3 regions of the Chryseobacterium sp. HNCC26DJ240 genome follow, and region 1 is predicted to be linked to each of the others. Evidence: riboswitches for the same ligand, from Rfam matches in the RefSeq annotation. Region 1 holds a riboswitch; each other region holds the start of a gene.
The links. Region 1 has a riboswitch for cobalamin ahead of metE (5-methyltetrahydropteroyltriglutamate--homocysteine S-methyltransferase). Riboswitches for the same ligand answer to the same signal wherever they lie in the genome.

Region 1 (6,115 bases):
TAATAATTTAACTAAAAACAGAAACTATCCGAACAGCAAAAAATGGAAGAGACTTTTAGATAAAAAACACAAACACACATTGAAAAATTAATTATCATGGAATGTATAGAATGCGGCGAAAAAATCATCGGCAGATCCGACAAAAAATTCTGTAATGATGCCTGTAGAAACGCTTTTAACAATAAACAGAATAAAGATTCAAGCAATCTGATGCGGAATGTGAACAATAAACTCCGCAGAAATTACAGGATTCTGAGCGAAATTAACATCGAAGGCAAAACGAAAATCGCCAAAGCAAAACTCGATGGCTTGGGATTTGATTTCAATTATTTTACAAATCTGAAGGTTTATAAAAACGGTTCAGAATACAAATTTATTTACGATCACGGTTACAAAATGCTGGAAGAAGATTTTGTTCTGATTGTAAAAAACTCTTGATTAAATGAAAGAAACAGTCCTCATCACCGGAGCCGGCGGAAGCATTGCCCGAAAACTCGCTGAAAGATTGCAATCAGATTTTGAAATCCGTTTTCTTACCCGAAAAAAGAAAAATCCAAATGATTTTGAATGGGATTTGAAAAACAAAACCATTGACGAAAAAGCTTTGGATAATGTTTCGCACATCATTCATCTTGCGGGAGCCAATATCGCCGAAAAAAGATGGACTCCCGAAAGAAAACAGGAAATCATACAGAGCCGGACAGATTCTGCACAACTGCTTTTAAACGCTTTACAAAGGAAAAATATCATATTAAAATCTTTTATTTCAGCTTCGGGAATCAACTATTACGGAACGGAAACTACAGAACATATTTTTAATGAAAACGATTCTGCCGGAAATGATTTTTTGAGTAAAGTTGTGGTTTTATGGGAAAAATCAGCCGATCAGTTTAAAGAAAATAATGTTGCTGAAAGAGTTGTAAAAGTAAGAACTGCAGTTGTATTGACCGAAAACGAAGGCGCACTCCCGAAAATGTCAACACCAATAAAAATGGGCATAGGATCACCCATCGGAACGGGAAAACAATACATGCCGTGGATTCACATTGATGATATTTGCAGAATTTATGAGTTTGCCTTAAAAAATAAATCTGTTGAAGGGGCTTTCAACGCAGTAGCTCCGGAGCACGCAACGAATCAGTATTTCACGAAAAAAATTGCGGAAGTTTTAAAAAAACCTTTATTTATGCCCAATGTTCCAGCCTTTGTTTTAAAACTTTTGTTTGGCGAACTTTCGGTTGCACTTTTGGAAGGTTCACGGGCGTCTTCAGAAAAGATACAAAAATCCGGATTTGAATTTAAATTTCCGGATCTGGAAAATGCATTGAGAAATTTGTTTAAAAATAAGAAGCTTTAAAATAAAAATGCTACAACCTACAATAAACATTGAAAAAACAGAAATTTTATCTGATAATTGGTACACTTTGAAAAAAGTAACTTTCAACATCAAAAAAGAAAACGGACAAACCGAAACACACAGTCGTGAAGCCTATGACAGAGGCAACGGAGCCGTCATTTTGCTGTATAATATCAATTCTAAAAATGTAATTTTAACGAGACAATTCCGTCTTCCCACTTACATCAACGGTAACTCAACAGGAATGCTGATTGAAGCATGTGCCGGACTTTTGGACAACGATAATCCTGAAGACTGCATAAAAAGAGAGACAGAGGAAGAAACCGGATATAAAATTTCTAAAGTTGAAAAAATATTTGAAGCCTACATGTCGCCAGGATCTGTGACGGAAATTCTGCATTTTTTTATCGCCGAATATGCTGATGACATGAAAATAAACGATGGTGGCGGACTTGAAGAAGAGGGCGAAAACATTGAAGTTCTGGAAATTAATATTGAAAAATCTCTTGAAATGATTGATTCAGGAGAGATAAAAGATGCAAAGACAATTATGCTGCTTCAGCATTTGCGTCTTAAAAATTTAATTTAAATTTATTAAAATCACCCATTATGAAAATTCGTTTTTTGATGATATTTTGTTTAAGTTTTTCGGCGATGGTATTTGCTCAGAAGAGTCAAACCTTAAGCCCTAAGGACAAAAAAATCATCGAATATTTTGAGAAAAATTATAAAAAGCAAAACTTAAAAAAATTTGGCGGAACTATTACGGTTAACAATAATTCTGTGAGTTTTGATAAGAAAACGGTAACCTTTGATCCTACTGAAAAAAATATTCAAATCATTCTGAAAAACGGTTTGATTTATCCACAACTCATCTCAGATTATCAGGCAGAAAAATACAAAGAAGAAACTACAGACCGCACCCAGAAGCGTTTTATGAAAATCCAGAAAGACTGGAAAGCCGCTTTTGATATTAAAAGTTTAAAGTTGAGCCAGCTTCAGGAATTAACTTATTTTAAAGGTAATGAGCGTGTAAAAAGATTTAAAGTCATTTCAAAAAACAGCAATCTTCCCAATTCTGTTACCTATTTTTTTGAACTTACCAATGATAAAGCCACCGCCCAAACAAGTCTGGAAGATTTTGTGAATGGTGCAAAACTGACGTTTTTTGAGCAGGAGTGGTACGAGTAAAATGATTTAGTAAAAGAAAATTTATAATGGCACGGAATAGTGAATGAATAATCTAAAAATACAGAGGGAAAATTTAGATGGAAAAGGAAATATTGTCGGAGCAATCATGCTTGGTAGTCTTTCTGGTATTGCCATATCCATGTCAATTATTGAATGGCAATCCGGAATTCCGGCTGTGATTTTCGCCGCTTTATTTTTCGTTTTAAATAAATTATTTTTCAAAAAATTTATACTAAACATCATTACCACATTAATATTCATTGTTTTAACAAGTTTTATATTTGATTTTTCTACAATGATGTGTATAGCAAACTGTTTACTCTTATCATGTGTATATTTTTTTATTTGGTTAATAAAGAAACTTAGGGTAAAAAAAAACGATGACATTTTTGAAATCAATTCACACTTTATTAAATGTATTTCGACGAAATCTTCCGATTACAAAGGGTATGCATTGAACCCTTCAGCTTATTTAAAAACCTTTCCACTGAAGCAAATAAAATCTGTTACGATAAAGAAGAAATTTCTGCAATTTACTTTTGAAAATGAAACAATTACTCCTCGGGAACTCACCCATCAGGAAGTTTTAGATATTTATGAATTTGTACGTAAAAAATTTCCTCAATTAAGTGCATAACTGAATGAAGAAAATACTGCTTATCTTTTTGGTTTCTTTAAATCTGATACATTGTAAAAAAGAAACACAGGAACAGATAACAACTCACGTTAAATTTGAAAAGAAAACTACGGAAAATCATACATCAAATGAAGACATTCAATATTTTGAGTTTAAACCAGATTCTATATCGAATGTAAATCTCAAAGGATTTGATGTGATTAGTTCATTTTCCTATCAAGGAAATAAATTTGTTACGGGATATTTTACACCTGTAGACGGAAAAATCGTCAATCCAGATTCGGAAACTGATTACGGACAACGGCTATTGGTTTTGAATAACAAAAATGAAATTATATTTAAAGGTCGAGGTTCCGGCGACACCTATTTATATCAGCCAAAATTTTACAAGAACAATTCGAACAATAAGGTCTTAATCATTTGTCAAATGGCTTTTGAATATTTCTTCGGCGGCGAAGCTTTTTTACTCAAAAACAATAAAATTCAGTACATCGGAAATTTAGATATTGAATCGGATGATATGGATAAATCTTTAACTGATATTATTAATATCGAAGAAGCAAGCAGTGACATTATCTTTAGTTTTAAATCTGATTCTTTATTATTAAAACCTGGAAGCGAAGATATTATGATACCCAACAACAACGTAAGATATATATACAAAAACTCTCGACTTACTTTGAAAAGATAATGCTATGTAAAAAGTCGCCATTCTCTATCAAATAAAAGCTTCACATTAAATACTCAAACCATGCGTATTCTTCACCTCCGCCATCACAAAAGTGCTGTGCGTACTGCCGATAGAATCTACGCTTCCCAATTTATTGAAAACAAAATCCTGATAATGTTTCATATCTCTTACCTGAACTTTTAAGAGAAAATCAAAATCGCCGGAAATATTATAGCATTCAGCAACTTCATCGATATTCAGAATATCTTCTACAAAGCGGTTTCCCACCGAACGGTCATGAATTTTCAGTTTGATTTGACAAAAAACGGTGAAACCCCGATTCAGTTTTTCGGCTTCCAAAACTGCAGAATAATGTTTGATATAACCTTCATTTTCCAGTCTTTTTACACGTTCAAAAACAGGTGATGTTGAAAGATTAATTTCAGCAGCGAGTTCTTTCACGGTCAGCTTTGCATTCTTTTGAAGGATTCTCAAGAGCTGCACATCCTTTTCATCTAGCTTTTCCACAGGATAATTTTCTTTTTCAAGGTTTAAAATTCAAATTTAAAGTAATTTATTCTGAAAATATATATTAATAAAGCTTTATTTCCTTTATTTAAACCATTTACCAAAACAAAACACTTCAATAACTACTTTTACAGAACAATTAATCTTTAAAATAAATTTTTAAAAAGGAAAGGGTTTTACGTAAAGTAAATGAAAAGGGAATCGTGTGAAAATCACGAGCTGTCGCGCAACTGTAAATAATATCCCAAAAATTTTTATTGAAAACATATCCACTGTGAAAATGGGAAGGATGATAAAAATTGTTACAAGCCAGGAGACCTGCCTCTTCTGGAAAAAACAGATTTTAAAGATATTTTTTAATCCAAAATCTTTAATTAAAATTAAAAAAATGAAGACACACCTTCTCGGCTACCCGCGTATTGGAGCCAAAAGAGAGCTTAAAAAAGCCAACGAACAGTATTGGGCGGGCAAAATCACATCAGAAGAATTATTAGAAGTCGGAAAAACCATCAGAGAAAACAACTGGAAACTGCAGAAGGAAGCGGGAATTGACCTTATTCCGTGCAACGATTTTTCGTATTATGATCAGGTTTTGGATATGACGTTGACGGTTGGAGCAATCCCTGAACGTTATCAGGAAATTGCTTTGAAAAAGTCTGAACTGGATGTTTATTTTGCAATGGCAAGAGGTTTCCAGAAAGACGGTCTGGATATTACCGCAATGGAAATGACCAAATGGTTTGATACTAATTACCACTACATCGTTCCTGAATTCCAGAAAAATCAGGAGTTTAAATTATTCTCCAACAAAATTATTCAGGAATTTATTGCTGCAAAACAGTCAGGAATCAATGCAAAACCTGTGATTATCGGTTTGCTGACGTATTTATTATTAGGAAAGGAGAAAGAAGAAGGTTTTGATAAATTGGATTTAGCGCAAAACTTAGTTCAGGTTTACATTCAGATTTTAAAAGAACTTGAAAATCACGGTGCGGAATATATTCAGTTTGATGAGCCGTTTTTAGCTTTAGATTTAAATGAAAAAGCGAAAGAAACGTATCAGTTTATATATGCTGAAATCAGAAAACAATTCCCGAAATTGAAGTTAATTGTTGCGACTTATTTTGAAGGATTAAAAGACAATCTTTCATTGGCAACTTCGCTTCCAATCGATGTTTTGCATATTGATTTAGTTCGTTCTCCTGAAGAATTGGATGAAGTTTTAAATACAATCCCTGAAACATTAAGTCTTTCTTTAGGAATCGTGGACGGAAGAAATATCTGGAAAAATGATTTTCAAAATTCATTAAATATTATTAAAACAGCCGTTGAAAAAATTGGTTCAGAAAGAATCTTCATTGCACCATCTTGCTCATTGCTGCACTCTCCTTTTGACCTTGATTCCGAGAAAAATGAAGAAAATTTATCTCCTGAAATCAAGCAATGGCTGGCTTTTGCAAAACAGAAAGTGACTGAAATTGTTAATTTAAAAAAATTGGCTTCAGAAAATCCGGATTATAATGCTTTACAGGCTTTAGCGGAAAATAAAAAAGCGATTGAAAACCGTAAAATTTCAACATTAATTCATAATCAGGACGTGAAAAACCGTGTTGATGTGTCGACTGAAGAAGATGCGCAGAGAAATTCGCCGTTCAATGTAAGGAAGGAGGCTCAGCAAAAAGTTTTGAATCTTCCTTTGTTTCCGACAACAACGATCGGTTCGTTTCCGCAG
Region 2 (6,115 bases), on a different contig from region 1:
TTCCTTTTTTCAGCTCGTCTATCAAATCAGAAACATACATTTCACGGTTATTGATGAGGCTCAAAATACAGAATTCCAGAATCCCTTTTCGCATTTGCGCTTTGGTATTTTCGGTATTCATTGGTAATAAGGTTTAATTAATTGGTTATAATTTTCGATTTTCAGCTCCTAGCTAGTTGAACCTATTTCGATTTTACATTACAAAGATATATAAATAGAATGGTATTATGCAATACAAAGTAGTAAAATAAATTTATATTTATATTTAATGTGTTGATTTTCAGTTTAATAATTTTTAGTTGAAAAATATTTAATTTTAATTAAAACCAAATTTCCATCCTGTTTTATTATTTTTGAACCATGAAATCGCCCATAAAAAACTTTATAAGCAAGCAACTATGAAGATTGGGCGATAACATCTGACAAATAAAAAAAAATAAAATCTACACATGAAAATTCAAAAAGAAATCGATTTTATCATCGCTGTTGATGCTTTGAAAAACGTTCAACGAAGAAATTATAATGCCGACGATTCCCGAAGAGAAAATACTGCAGAACATTCGTGGCAGATTATTATTTTGGCTCAGATCTTATTTCCTTATGCTAAAAACAGAGCAGATATTGATCTTTTGAGAGTCATCAGAATGCTTTCCATTCACGATTTGGTGGAAATTGAAGCGGGCGACACGTTCATTTTTGATGAAGTTGCAATGGTAGGAAAATTTGAAAGAGAAAAATTGTCTGCACAAAAGATTTTCGGAATTTTAGATGAACCCATCCGTTCAGAATTCTTTAATCTCTGGCTAGAATTTGAGGAAGAAGAAACGCCGGATGCTATTTTTGCTTGTGCCATCGACAGAATTATGCCTTTCATTTTAAACTCACACACTTCCGGAAAAAGCTGGACTGAAGCCAAAGTAACCGAAGCCCAGGTAAGAAAAATCCTTGAAAACGCTATCTGCAGAGCATCAGAAGAAATGGAAGAAGCCTTTCATCACTTAATGAATCTTAATTTGGAAGCGTTAAAAGTTTTAAGATAAATGGAATCTCACGCAGATTTTGGTAATTGAGCTGATTTTCTTAAAGTTTAGTCTGATTTCAAATTTTATTTAAAACACTAAGGCTTCGACGAACTCAGCCTGAAAATACATAAGTTTTAAACGTTTAGTATTAGAGATGTCATGCTGAGCCTGTCGAAGCATTTTGCAACACCTCCTTTGTGATGAGTAGTTGAAATAATCTTAGCCATATATATATAAGATAGATTCAAAAAGTAATGTTGTTGTTGGTAAAAAGTCGGTAAGAAAATGTGGGTAACTTTTTTCGGCCAAGCAAGAAAACATTAGCTATATTTTATTCCGACAGTTAATAATAATTCCTACTTTTGTGTCATATTCCGAAAATGTTCAACCTATTTAGGAATATGGTACAAAAGTAGAAATAGAAATGAAAATAAAAAAGATATTATTCAGCATACTAACCGCTCTTGTTGTAATGATAGCAATATTCCTTTATATGAATAAGGATAAATTTGTCTATGTAGGTTCAGTAAATATTATTGAAGTCGATTGCAGCAAAAAACGTCAAATCCTGAGCGAAGTTTTAGAAAGTGACCAGAGGATCAGAAAATCAAATGAACTCATCAAATACGCTAAAGAAGATCATAGGAATCAGGAATTAGTGATCAGCATTATTGAAAAGTGTGGTATGCCAACATTAAAAGAGGTCGATCAAAGACAAATGGACGCCATCTGGTTGGGACTGCAACATAGTACTGAAGAAATCAGAAAAAAGTATTTTCCACAAGTAGAGAAAGCTGTTGAAAATGGAGACTTATCTAAAGGACAGTACGCATTGATGAAAGATAGGATGTTAATGGACGAAGGAAACCCCCAAATATATGGTTCACAAATAAAAAATGGTAAATTATATAAATTAGAAAATCCTGAAACTGTGAACGACAGAAGAAAAGAAATGGGAATGGAACCCATTGAGGATTATTTAAAGAATTTCAATATTCAGTTCAATCCGAATTAACAATACAATATATAATCATGTAGACGACTCCAGTCATCATTAAATGATTGTGTCTCTCAGAAACCGAAATTTAGATCTTATTTAAAGAAATAGAAAAAGGTTTCAGCGAACAGTTAAGTTTTCCGAAACCTTTTAAATAAAGACTGAAAGTGATAAGTGGCAGTCAAAAACTACCGTTCATCTATTATAAAATTTGAATTGGTTTCTTAAATTCGTCGATGGCTACAAAGGTAAAATCGCCTGTAATCGCCTTTTCTCTTTCGTAAGAATACATCTGTTCGGTAAAAATCTCAACATTCACTTTCATACTCGTTTTTCCCACGTGAGAAACCTTTCCGATTAATTCTACAATAGTTCCGGCAGGAATTGGTTTTTTAAAATCAATTTTATCACTGCTTACGGTTACCACACGTTTTCTGGCAAATCTTGTGGCCGTGATAAAGGCAACTTCGTCCATCAGCTGCATGGCAGTTCCTCCGAAAAGCGTGTCGTAATGATTGGTTGTGTTGGGAAAAACGGCTTTGAAAATTCGGGTTTCCGAGGCATCAATTCTTTCTTCTGTAGTCATATTTCATTATAAATTTGTGCGAAAAATGAACTTTACTGAAACAAAAAGAATCTTTCAGGAACGAGAATTCCCGAAATAACATTTGATCAATAAACTTCAGATCGCGAAAGTTTTTTGTTTGAAGAAACAGGCAGGTCTCCTGACTTGTAACATCTCTATTCCTTCCCATGCCTTGTGCACAGTGGTTTTTATAAAGACTTAGGTTACTTTACAGTTGCGCGACAGTTCGTGATTTTCACACGATTCCCTTTTCATTTGCGGCTAAGCAAAACCAGTTTCCTGGAAGATCATTTTCGGTGATTTTCCGTCGGCAAAAGTACAAATAAAGTTTGATTTAAATTAGGGTAATCTTTTTTCTAAGTAGCTGCGGAAAATTTGAACCATTAAGAAAGATTAAGTTGTTAAGAACAAACTGACTGCAGATTTTTTAAGGTTTACCGAGGTAAATGATTAAGCATTACTCTTAAATCAATTTTATTGATTCTTAAAAAAGCTTAACCGATTAATGATCTTAACGTTTAAAATTGCAAAACTATTCAGGATTGTTGTAAATAATCTGACTTATTACTTTTCCTTCCTTCACTGTCCAGAAAGTGGTGTATCTGTTTTCGCCTTTTCCGTTGATCATATAAATGTAAATATGATCGGCATCCATCGCTGTTACACCAATGTTTTCGAAATCGGTTGTTGGATCAAATAAATTTTTAATAGCGTCACGCACAAAAACAGTTCCTCGCCCTGGCTGCTGTACACGAATGGATTTTACTTCTGTCAGGCCTTCAGGCAGGGTTTTTCCGATGCCCCAAGGTTTTGCTTTATCAATTTTAATGATGTTTCCGTCGGCATCTTTTTCCTGTCTTTTAAAACTGGCGTTGGAAGGGTAGATGTCGATCACTACTTTCGTACGTTGTGCAGTCGGAAGTTTTTCATTGGAATTATCTGTAAATGTGTAAGATCTTCCGTTTTTAGATTTTGAAGGTGTAAATTTCGGAAGCTGATCGATGAAAGCGACACGGTCTTTGTTGACCATACCTTCTTTTGTAAGGCTGTCGTATCTGACGAATGGTTTTTCGTCGTCGGTTTTTTCAGGATATTTGATCCAAATCCATTCTGTTTCTCCGGGAGCGGGTTTTACGTAAACGAAAACATCGCCTTTTTTCATTCTGATTTTATCAACGATTTTGCGGTAATCTTCCTTGTGTACACGCACCATCGCATAACCTTCCTGTGCCTTTACAACTCCAAACGGAATTTTGTTTTGCGCATCGATTAAACTGAACGAAAATATACTGAATAAAGATAAAACTGCTTTGTTGATGAAAGTCATTTGAAAGAATATTTAGCTCAAAGATATAAATTAAATATTTTTCGGGAGATAATTGTCAAAAATTAATACATTAAAATTATGTATGTCATCATTTTCAATTAATATTTTTTAATCTATAATTAATTTGTCAATGACATATGATTTATTGATCAAACACATGTACGAAGGAAACAAAATATCTTATTTTTGCTGTTAAATTTATCTATTAAGTTCTCATTGAAAAAAAACTGATTTTTTATATGAAAAAATTATTTTCGATTATAATTGTATTGTCAGGCTTTCTTACAAAAGCTCAAATAGCACCTCCTATCCAATGGCAAAAAACATTAGGAGGAACAGATTGGGATCAAGGTCAGGCTGTATGGGCTACAACAGACGGTGGATCAATTCTTGCAAGTTATTCACCATCAATAAATGGTGATGTTACCGGAAATCATGGTGATGGAGATTATTGGGTTGTAAAATTAGATGTTGCAGGTAACATTCAATGGCAGAAGTCGTTAGGTGGTAGTGGATATGATATGCCTCATGCAGTTCAGCAAACTGCAGATGGTGGATATGTTGTAGTAGGAGAATCTAGTTCTGTAGATGGTGATATAACAAATCATCATGGAACGGTAGGAACTTACAGTGATATTTGGATTGTGAAATTGAGTGATACTGGAAATATTGAATGGCAGAAATCAATTGGTGGTTCAAGCGTCGATATTGGATCTTCAATAATGCAAACTGCAGATGGTGGATATATTATTGGCGGTTCAACAATGTCTAATAATGGTGATATTACAGTGCCACCTGTTAATTATTCAAATTATTGGATTGTAAAAATTGATAGTACGGGTATAATTCAGTGGGATAAAACCTTGGGGAATATTTCAGGTTATGATTATTCTTCTTCCATACGACAAACGATTGACGGTGGATATATTGTAGCCGGGGTGACAGATGCGATAAGTGGCGATGTAACTTCTCATTACGGGGGTAACGATACCTGGATTGTAAAATTAGGTAGTAATGGAGTTATTCAATGGCAAAAATCATATGGTGGGAGCGGTAATGATATTCCACAGTCTATAATTCAAACAAACGATGGCGGATATATATTTGCTGGTTCAAGTCAGTCAAATGATGGTGACGTATCGGGACATCATGGCTCGGCGATATCTTATGACGCCTGGATCGTCAAGCTAAATGTAAACGGAATTATTCAGTGGCAAAAATCGCTAGGTGGTACCGGTGGTGATGGTGCGTATTCTATTAAAGAGATGCCAAATGGTGGGTATACATTTGCAGGATACTCTTCGTCCACAGATGGCGATACAGTTGGGAATTCAGGTGGATCGGGAAATTTTTGGATTGTAAGAATAAACAATGTAGGAAATATTATATGGCAAAAATCCATGGGTGGCAGGTTACTCGATTATGGACAATCTATGAGCCAAACAACTGATGGTGGATTTATTATGAATGGCCGTTCTTTTTCTAATAATGGTGATGTTTCTTTTCATTATGGAAATCCTACTTATTCCGACATTTGGGTAGTTAAAGTTGCCCCCGAAGTTTTGTCAACCGATGAAACAGAGTATGAAAAATTTAATATTTACCCCAATCCCACAACTGAAAAACTCTTTATTTCGGATCTTTTTTCTGATGAAAAATATGAAATTTATTCAGTTACCGGACAAATAGTAAAGACGGGAAAGACATCGCAATCATTCGTAGATGTACATGATTTGGCAAAGGGAATTTATTTCATTGAAATTAAAAATATAACACAGAAATTTATAAAGAAATAAGGCAAAAAGAGAGCAATTTAAAGTTGCTCTCTTTTAATTTTAATTATTCAAAAGCTTTGCCTTCACGCAACTGTTTTTAATTAATTTTCTCACTTCCGAAACTTCATTTACGGAAAAATATTTTTTCGGAATCATATTCATAACCGTTTTACTTTGATAAATCAGAAACCAATCTCTGTTTTCTTTGATCTTGTAAACCGTATTCCACGCAAAATCACTTTCGAAAGTTTCTCCTTTGGTATAAACTTTTTCATCAGTGAAAGTATAGATAATTTCTTCCTGAATTTTCAGATTTGAGTAAAATGCGTTTTTCAGACTCAGATAGGAACGGATAAAAATGAAAATTACAATCGCAGGAAACCAGATCAGAATATATTTATAGATTTC
Region 3 (6,115 bases), on a different contig from region 1:
CTGGTCATGGGAGCCATTACGATTCTGTTTTTAAGTTCTAAATTCTTGTATGTAAATGGTTTAAATAGCGATTGTATGCTCATTTTTGTGACTGTTTTATAATTGTTACACAAAGTAACTAATAATAGTTTGTATTTGTATCTTTTAAGCTTAAAAAAGTGGTAACTTTGTGGTAACTTTTGATAGTAACTTAAAAGTAACCCGATATTTTAGTGATTCTTCAATCCATTTTTTTTGAAAAATAATTTTAAAGTCGTGCTTAAAACTAAATTTTTTGAAATAATTTTTAAATTATGCTGAAAATATGTAACAAATAACTAAATTATGCTACCAATACATCAACTATAAACTAAACTTAAATTCGTATTATTATGAAAAAGAATGAACTGATGGCCTACAGCTGTCCGCTCGGAAAGGCGATGGCAGCATTGGGAAGCAAGTGGAAACCCATTATTGTGCTCGTGATTAAAGACAGAAAACTACGTTTTGGAGAACTTGCTGCAAGAATCAATGTGATTTCCAGAAAAGTACTGACCGATCAGCTGAGAGAAATGGAAAATGACGGTTTGATTATTCGGGAGGAGTTTAAAGAAATCCCACCCCGTGTGGAATATTCTCTTACCGAAAAAGGTCTCGCGCTGTTACCGATTATGTTTCAGCTTGAAGAATGGGAAGCAAAATATCCCGATAAAAAGTATGATAAAGACTGTGCTGTTACAACATAAATTTAAAACAAAAGCCGCTCAACATGAGCGGCTTTTTTATCTTAAGAAGTTGTTTAATTGTTTTGTAGTTCTTCCATTCTTTCTCTTAACAATTCAGGGTCTGAAAGCGCTTCCATACCGATTAAAGAAATATAGAAAATCATAAATGCTAAAAACAGTATGCTTAAAACTAAACCTATAATAGCTAAAATCCTTCCTGTATTTAAATTACTGTAATTGTTGTAAAGTTGCGGATTTGCCAAATAAAGCTTCTTGTCTTTGCTGTACAAAACTAGTGCGATAACGCCACAGATCATTCCGGGAATACCGTAACAAAAGCATGTTACAAGTGATAAAATTCCCAAAACCAAAACGGCAGTTGCGTTTGGTAAACTTTGTTGATTCATAATTTATTTATTGTGTAGTTTAAAAGTGTTTATAAAAATAAGAAATTACCATGATTAGTGCATTAAGTATTCCTAAAATAACTAAAATATTTCCGTAACTCCTTTTTCTGTCTACAAATGTGAGAATTACTGTTGCAAAAAAAAGCAAAAGTGTATACACCGCCGGAAACATGTGAAATGCTTCCACAAACTTACCCTGAAAAACCAGCAAAATCGCCCTTTGAGTGCCACATCCAAAGCATTCTATTCCTAAAAATTTCTTGCTTGGGCATGAGAGCATATAATCTTCGATTTTCATTTTTGAGGCTGAGGTTAAGGTTAAGGCTGAATGTATTTCTTTTAATTACAATTTTGCACGGAGGTATTGGTGAGGAAAGAAGCAATCTTTGTGCGCTGAAAACGAACTTTGAACTGCCAAAAACGGATTTCGGAGAATTTCTCTTGCCACAAAAATCAAATCTGCTTCATTTTGTCCCATAATATATTCGGCCTGTTCGGCGCTGGTAATTAATCCTACAGTTCCTGTTTTTACATCAGCTTCTTTTTTCACCTGACCCGATAAATGAACCTGATACATTGGTTTAACTTCGATTTTTGCACCGTGAATATTTCCACCGCTTGAAACATCTATTAAATTAACACTGTGATCTTTCAGAACTTTTGCAAGGGCCACACTGTCTTCAATATCCCATCCGTTTTCTGCATATTCTGTTCCTGAAATTCTTACAAACAAAGCAACATTTTCATTTAATTCTTCATTGACAGCGTCAACAATTTCAAGTAAAAAACGAATTCTGTTTTCAAAACTTCCGCCGTATTCATCTGTTCTCGTATTGGAAAGTGGTGAAAGAAACTGATGCACCAAATAACCGTGTGCCGCATGAATTTCAATCACATCAAAACCAGCATCCACAGCTCTTTGGGCTGCAACTTTAAAATTCTGAACCTGCTCCTTGATTTCCTCAACAGTTAAAACATGAGGAATTCTCTCAGTCGGGTGATAAGGAATTGGGCTTGGAGCTAATGTTTCCCAGCCTTCTTCAAGAGAAATCTGTTTGTTTTCCCATGTAGAACCTTTTCGTCCTGCGTGTGCCAGCTGAATTCCTATTTTGGATTCTGTATTCTGATGCACGAAATCAACAATTCGTTTCAATGCGTTTGCCTGCTCATCATTCCAGATTCCCATGCAGTGATTGGTGATTCTTCCTTTTGGTTCGACAGCTGTGGCTTCCACAAAGATAAGTCCGGTTCCGCCCTGCGCACGGCTTACGTAATGTACGAAATGAAAGTCGTTTGCAAGTCCGTTATCGCTGCTGTACATGCACATTGGCGACATTACCCAGCGGTTTTTAAGTTCTACATTTCTGAAGTTGATTGGTGTGTATAACATGAAGTTTTGTTTTAAAAATTTAAAAATACGAAATAACAGTGAGAGTTGGGGAGGAATTTGTTGGAAGATGGAAGGCGGGAGATGGGAGATGGAAGATTGTTGAACCCAGCGGGTTCTGTTGCATATTCGATTCATTGACTATAGATTTCTATTACGGTTATTGATATTGAACCCTGCGGGTTCTGTTCGATGCAAATGTTTTTTAACCATAGGTTTCACCTACGGCTACTCGTATTAAACCCTTCGGGTTTTGTTGCGTGTGTGTAATTATCAGTGTTAACGTTTAGTCTTGTGGGATTTTTGATTTACAATAAAACAAATTTTGTCACCGTTGGAAATTGTTTTACTTTTAGCTCCCTTTATTTAATTTGAATGAAAAAAGATTTTCAGATCCATTTTGAGCATTTTACTGCAAAAAACGAGTTGACCGAAACCGAAATTTCCCTTTTGGAAGCTGCAAAAAAAGCAAGAGAAAATGCTTATGCTCCCTACTCCGATTTTTTGGTCGGCTGCGCTGTGCTTCTTGAAAACGGTGAAATTTTTTCAGGTAACAACCAGGAGAATGCCGCGTTTCCGTCGGGACTTTGTGCTGAGCGAACTGCAATTTATTGGGTGGCTGCCAATTTTCCGAATGAGAAAATCAGTAAAATTTTTGTTGTGGGTGGTCCGAGAAAATCTTCAGAAAAAACACCTCCTATTCCACCTTGTGGCAACTGCCGTCAGAGTTTAATGGAATACGAAACCAAACAGAACCAGAATATTGAAATCTATTTTGCGAGCCTTACCGATGAAATATACAAAGTCAGTTCGGTAAAAGATTTACTGCCGTTTTATTTTGACTCAAGCTTTTTGTAGAATTTTTAAAAAAGGCATTCTTAAATTATTAATTTCTCATTGTCAGTTCTTATTTAAAAGCTTAAATTTGCAACGTTTTAAAAAGGGAATTCGGTGTGAATCCGAAGCAGACCCGCTACTGTAAGTATTTTTCTGAAATCGAGAAAATATAAGTCAGATACCTTTCTAAAGCATTTTTTTGATGAAGCTTTCGTGGAATGAAGCGCAGTCGGTCTCTTTTCCTTTTTGCATTTTGCAAAACAGGTTATTACCTTCTACCTTTTTCATTCAAAGGAATTCTTCTGAATTTTATTTAAACTGAATGAAATATTTTTACTCTTCTGCCCTGCTAATGATGCTCGCTGTACCAGCAACTGTTTTCGCACAAAAAACAGAAACCGACAGTATTGAAACCACAGTAATACGGGATATTATTTTTAACAGAAAGCGTCAGGAAACAGGAGTCATTTCTTCACAGAAACTCTCCGGAGCAGAACTGGAAAAGCTCAACAGCACTTCTGTTGCTGATGCCGTACGTTATTTTTCCGGAATTCAGGTGAAGGATTATGGCGGAATCGGTGGGATGAAAACGGTAAATATCCGTGCGATGGGAACGCAGCACGTTGGGGTTTTCTATGATGGAATTCCTGTGGGTAATGCTCAAAACGGAACCGTTGACCTTGGAAGATTTTCTTTGGATAATTTAGAATCTATTTCTCTCTATAACGGACAGAAAAGCGAAATTTTTCAGGCGGCCAAAGACTTTGGTTCTTCGGGATCTATTTATTTGCGTAGCAGAACTCCATTTTTTACAGGTTCAAAGAAAACGAATGTCAATTTTAATTACCGTTCGGGATCTTTTGGTGTGGTAAATCCTTCCATTTTATTGGAACAGAAACTGACGGATAACATCAGTATTTCTTTAAATACGGAATATCTTACAGGACACGGACGATATAAATTTCATCAAAAAGTAGCTTTACCCGACGGAAGTCTGGGGTGGGAACGAAGCGGAATCAGAGAAAACGGCGACATCGAATCCCTCCGTGCTGAGGCCGGTGTTTTCGGGAAAATCAATAACGGAATTTGGAAACTGAAAGGTTATTATTACGATTCTGAGAGAGGAGTTCCGGGCGCTATTATCAGAAATGGGGATATTTCTTCAAGCAGACAATGGGATAAAAACTTTTTTGTGCAGGGAAGTTTTGAGAAGGAAATTTCATCCAAATACAAGTTTCAGATCAATTCTAAATTTGCTGATGATTACACCAGATATTACAATGATAATCCCGGAGGAACACCCTTATTTATTGACAATATTTACAAGCAACAGGAATTTTATGTTTCAACTGCTCAACAATATTCGCCATACAAATTCTGGAAGATCAATCTTTCGGCAGATTATCAATACAATACTTTGGATGCCAACTTACGACAGTTTGCTTATCCTCAAAGACATACCGAGCTGATTGCTTTGGCAACTCAGTTTGATTTCAATAAATTTAAAATTCAGGGAAGTGTTTTGGGAACTTTTGTTCAGGAGAAAATTGAGAACACAACTTTTTCGGTTCCGCAGAACCGTTCAGAATTTACACCGACTGTTTTTGCATCCTACCAGCCGTTTGCAGCAGATTTTAAAGTTCACGGTTTTTATAAAAGAATTTTCAGGATGCCTACTTTTAATGACTTGTATTATGCAGAAGTCGGAAGTTCGCAGCTGAAACCTGAATTTACCAACCAATACGATTTAGGTTTTACCTTTAATAAAGATTTTAAAACAGGCGTTTTACAGAACTTCAATATCATCGCTGATGCTTATTACAACAGGGTTCAGGATAAAATTATCGCTTATCCGAAAGGCCAGCAGTTCCGCTGGACGATGACGAATCTGGGTGAAGTTGAAATTAAAGGCGCAGATGTTTCGGCACAGGCGATTTGGTTGCTTTCAGAAAATCTGTTATTCAGCAGCCGTTTTACCTATACTTTTACGGAAGCTTTAAATGTTACAAAAAACAACATAACTTCCTATTACAGAAATCAGATTCCATACACTGCAAAACACAACGGAAGCATGCTTTTGGGAATTACATACAAAGAATGGCAACTCAATTACAGTTACATCTATGTAGGCGAGCGTTACAATATGTCTGAGAATATTCCTGAAAATTATGAGCAGCCATGGTACAGCAGTGATATTTCAGGAACGCGGGAATTTAAAATGAAAAACTGGAAGTTCAGACTTGGACTTGAGGTAAATAATCTTTTAGACCAAAACTACAGCGTCATCAAAAATTATCCGATGCCGGGAAGAAATTACCGTGTTAACTTAAGGGTCAACTTTTAAAAGCGAGATTTAAAAATGAAAAAATTACAGTTACTTTTTGCCTTCCTTTTAATTCTCAGTATTCATTCTTGTAGAGAAGATTACGATTACATCAACTACGGAGCTACAGTTTCAGGAGTTCAGGAGCCTGAAAACATCAACATTAAAGGGCTCTACGTATTGAATGAGGGAAATATGGGAAGTAATAAAGCATCCATCGATTTCTTTGATTACACCACGGGAGCTTTTACCAAAAATTATTACAATGCCCAGAACCCAACCGTTGTAAACAGCCTTGGCGACGTGGGAAATGACATTAAAGTATATAAGGATAAACTGTATGCAGTAATTAATCTTTCCAATTTTGTGGAAGTAATGGACGCTAAAACAGCCAAACATATCGGTGAAATTCAGGTTCAGAACTGCCGCTTTATTAATTTTCATAATAATTACGCTT

Region 2: linked by a shared signal. The riboswitch ahead of AC2A1G_RS11080 (acyl-CoA thioesterase) and the one ahead of metE (5-methyltetrahydropteroyltriglutamate--homocysteine S-methyltransferase) in region 1 are both predicted to bind cobalamin.
Region 3: linked by a shared signal. The riboswitch ahead of AC2A1G_RS02995 (TonB-dependent receptor plug domain-containing protein) and the one ahead of metE (5-methyltetrahydropteroyltriglutamate--homocysteine S-methyltransferase) in region 1 are both predicted to bind cobalamin.

The regions. Positions count from the first base shown of each region.
Region 1 is NZ_JBXUGK010000007.1:84,855-90,969, reverse strand. It holds gene AC2A1G_RS14670 (HPP family protein) at 1-91, shown strand, start outside; gene AC2A1G_RS14665 (hypothetical protein) at 97-438, shown strand; gene AC2A1G_RS14660 (TIGR01777 family oxidoreductase) at 443-1,357, shown strand; gene nudK (GDP-mannose pyrophosphatase NudK) at 1,365-1,946, shown strand; gene AC2A1G_RS14650 (hypothetical protein) at 1,967-2,548, shown strand; gene AC2A1G_RS14645 (hypothetical protein) at 2,592-3,185, shown strand; gene AC2A1G_RS14640 (hypothetical protein) at 3,190-3,876, shown strand; gene AC2A1G_RS14635 (Lrp/AsnC family transcriptional regulator) at 3,922-4,383, opposite strand; cobalamin riboswitch at 4,538-4,723, shown strand; gene metE (5-methyltetrahydropteroyltriglutamate--homocysteine S-methyltransferase) at 4,772-6,115, shown strand, end outside.
Region 2 is NZ_JBXUGK010000005.1:97,020-103,134, reverse strand. It holds gene AC2A1G_RS11095 (PadR family transcriptional regulator) at 1-121, opposite strand, end outside; gene AC2A1G_RS11090 (HD domain-containing protein) at 450-1,040, shown strand; gene AC2A1G_RS11085 (DUF6624 domain-containing protein) at 1,516-2,037, shown strand; gene AC2A1G_RS11080 (acyl-CoA thioesterase) at 2,222-2,605, opposite strand; cobalamin riboswitch at 2,718-2,896, opposite strand; gene AC2A1G_RS11075 (hypothetical protein) at 3,138-3,932, opposite strand; gene AC2A1G_RS11070 (T9SS type A sorting domain-containing protein) at 4,172-5,728, shown strand; gene AC2A1G_RS11065 (YcxB family protein) at 5,768-6,115, opposite strand, start outside.
Region 3 is NZ_JBXUGK010000001.1:659,214-665,328, reverse strand. It holds gene AC2A1G_RS03025 (NADH:flavin oxidoreductase) at 1-83, opposite strand, end outside; gene AC2A1G_RS03020 (winged helix-turn-helix transcriptional regulator) at 372-725, shown strand; gene AC2A1G_RS03015 (CCC motif membrane protein) at 779-1,111, opposite strand; gene AC2A1G_RS03010 (DUF2752 domain-containing protein) at 1,131-1,409, opposite strand; gene AC2A1G_RS03005 (NADH:flavin oxidoreductase/NADH oxidase) at 1,455-2,501, opposite strand; gene cdd (cytidine deaminase) at 2,874-3,356, shown strand; cobalamin riboswitch at 3,404-3,539, shown strand; gene AC2A1G_RS02995 (TonB-dependent receptor plug domain-containing protein) at 3,658-5,679, shown strand; gene AC2A1G_RS02990 (YncE family protein) at 5,695-6,115, shown strand, end outside.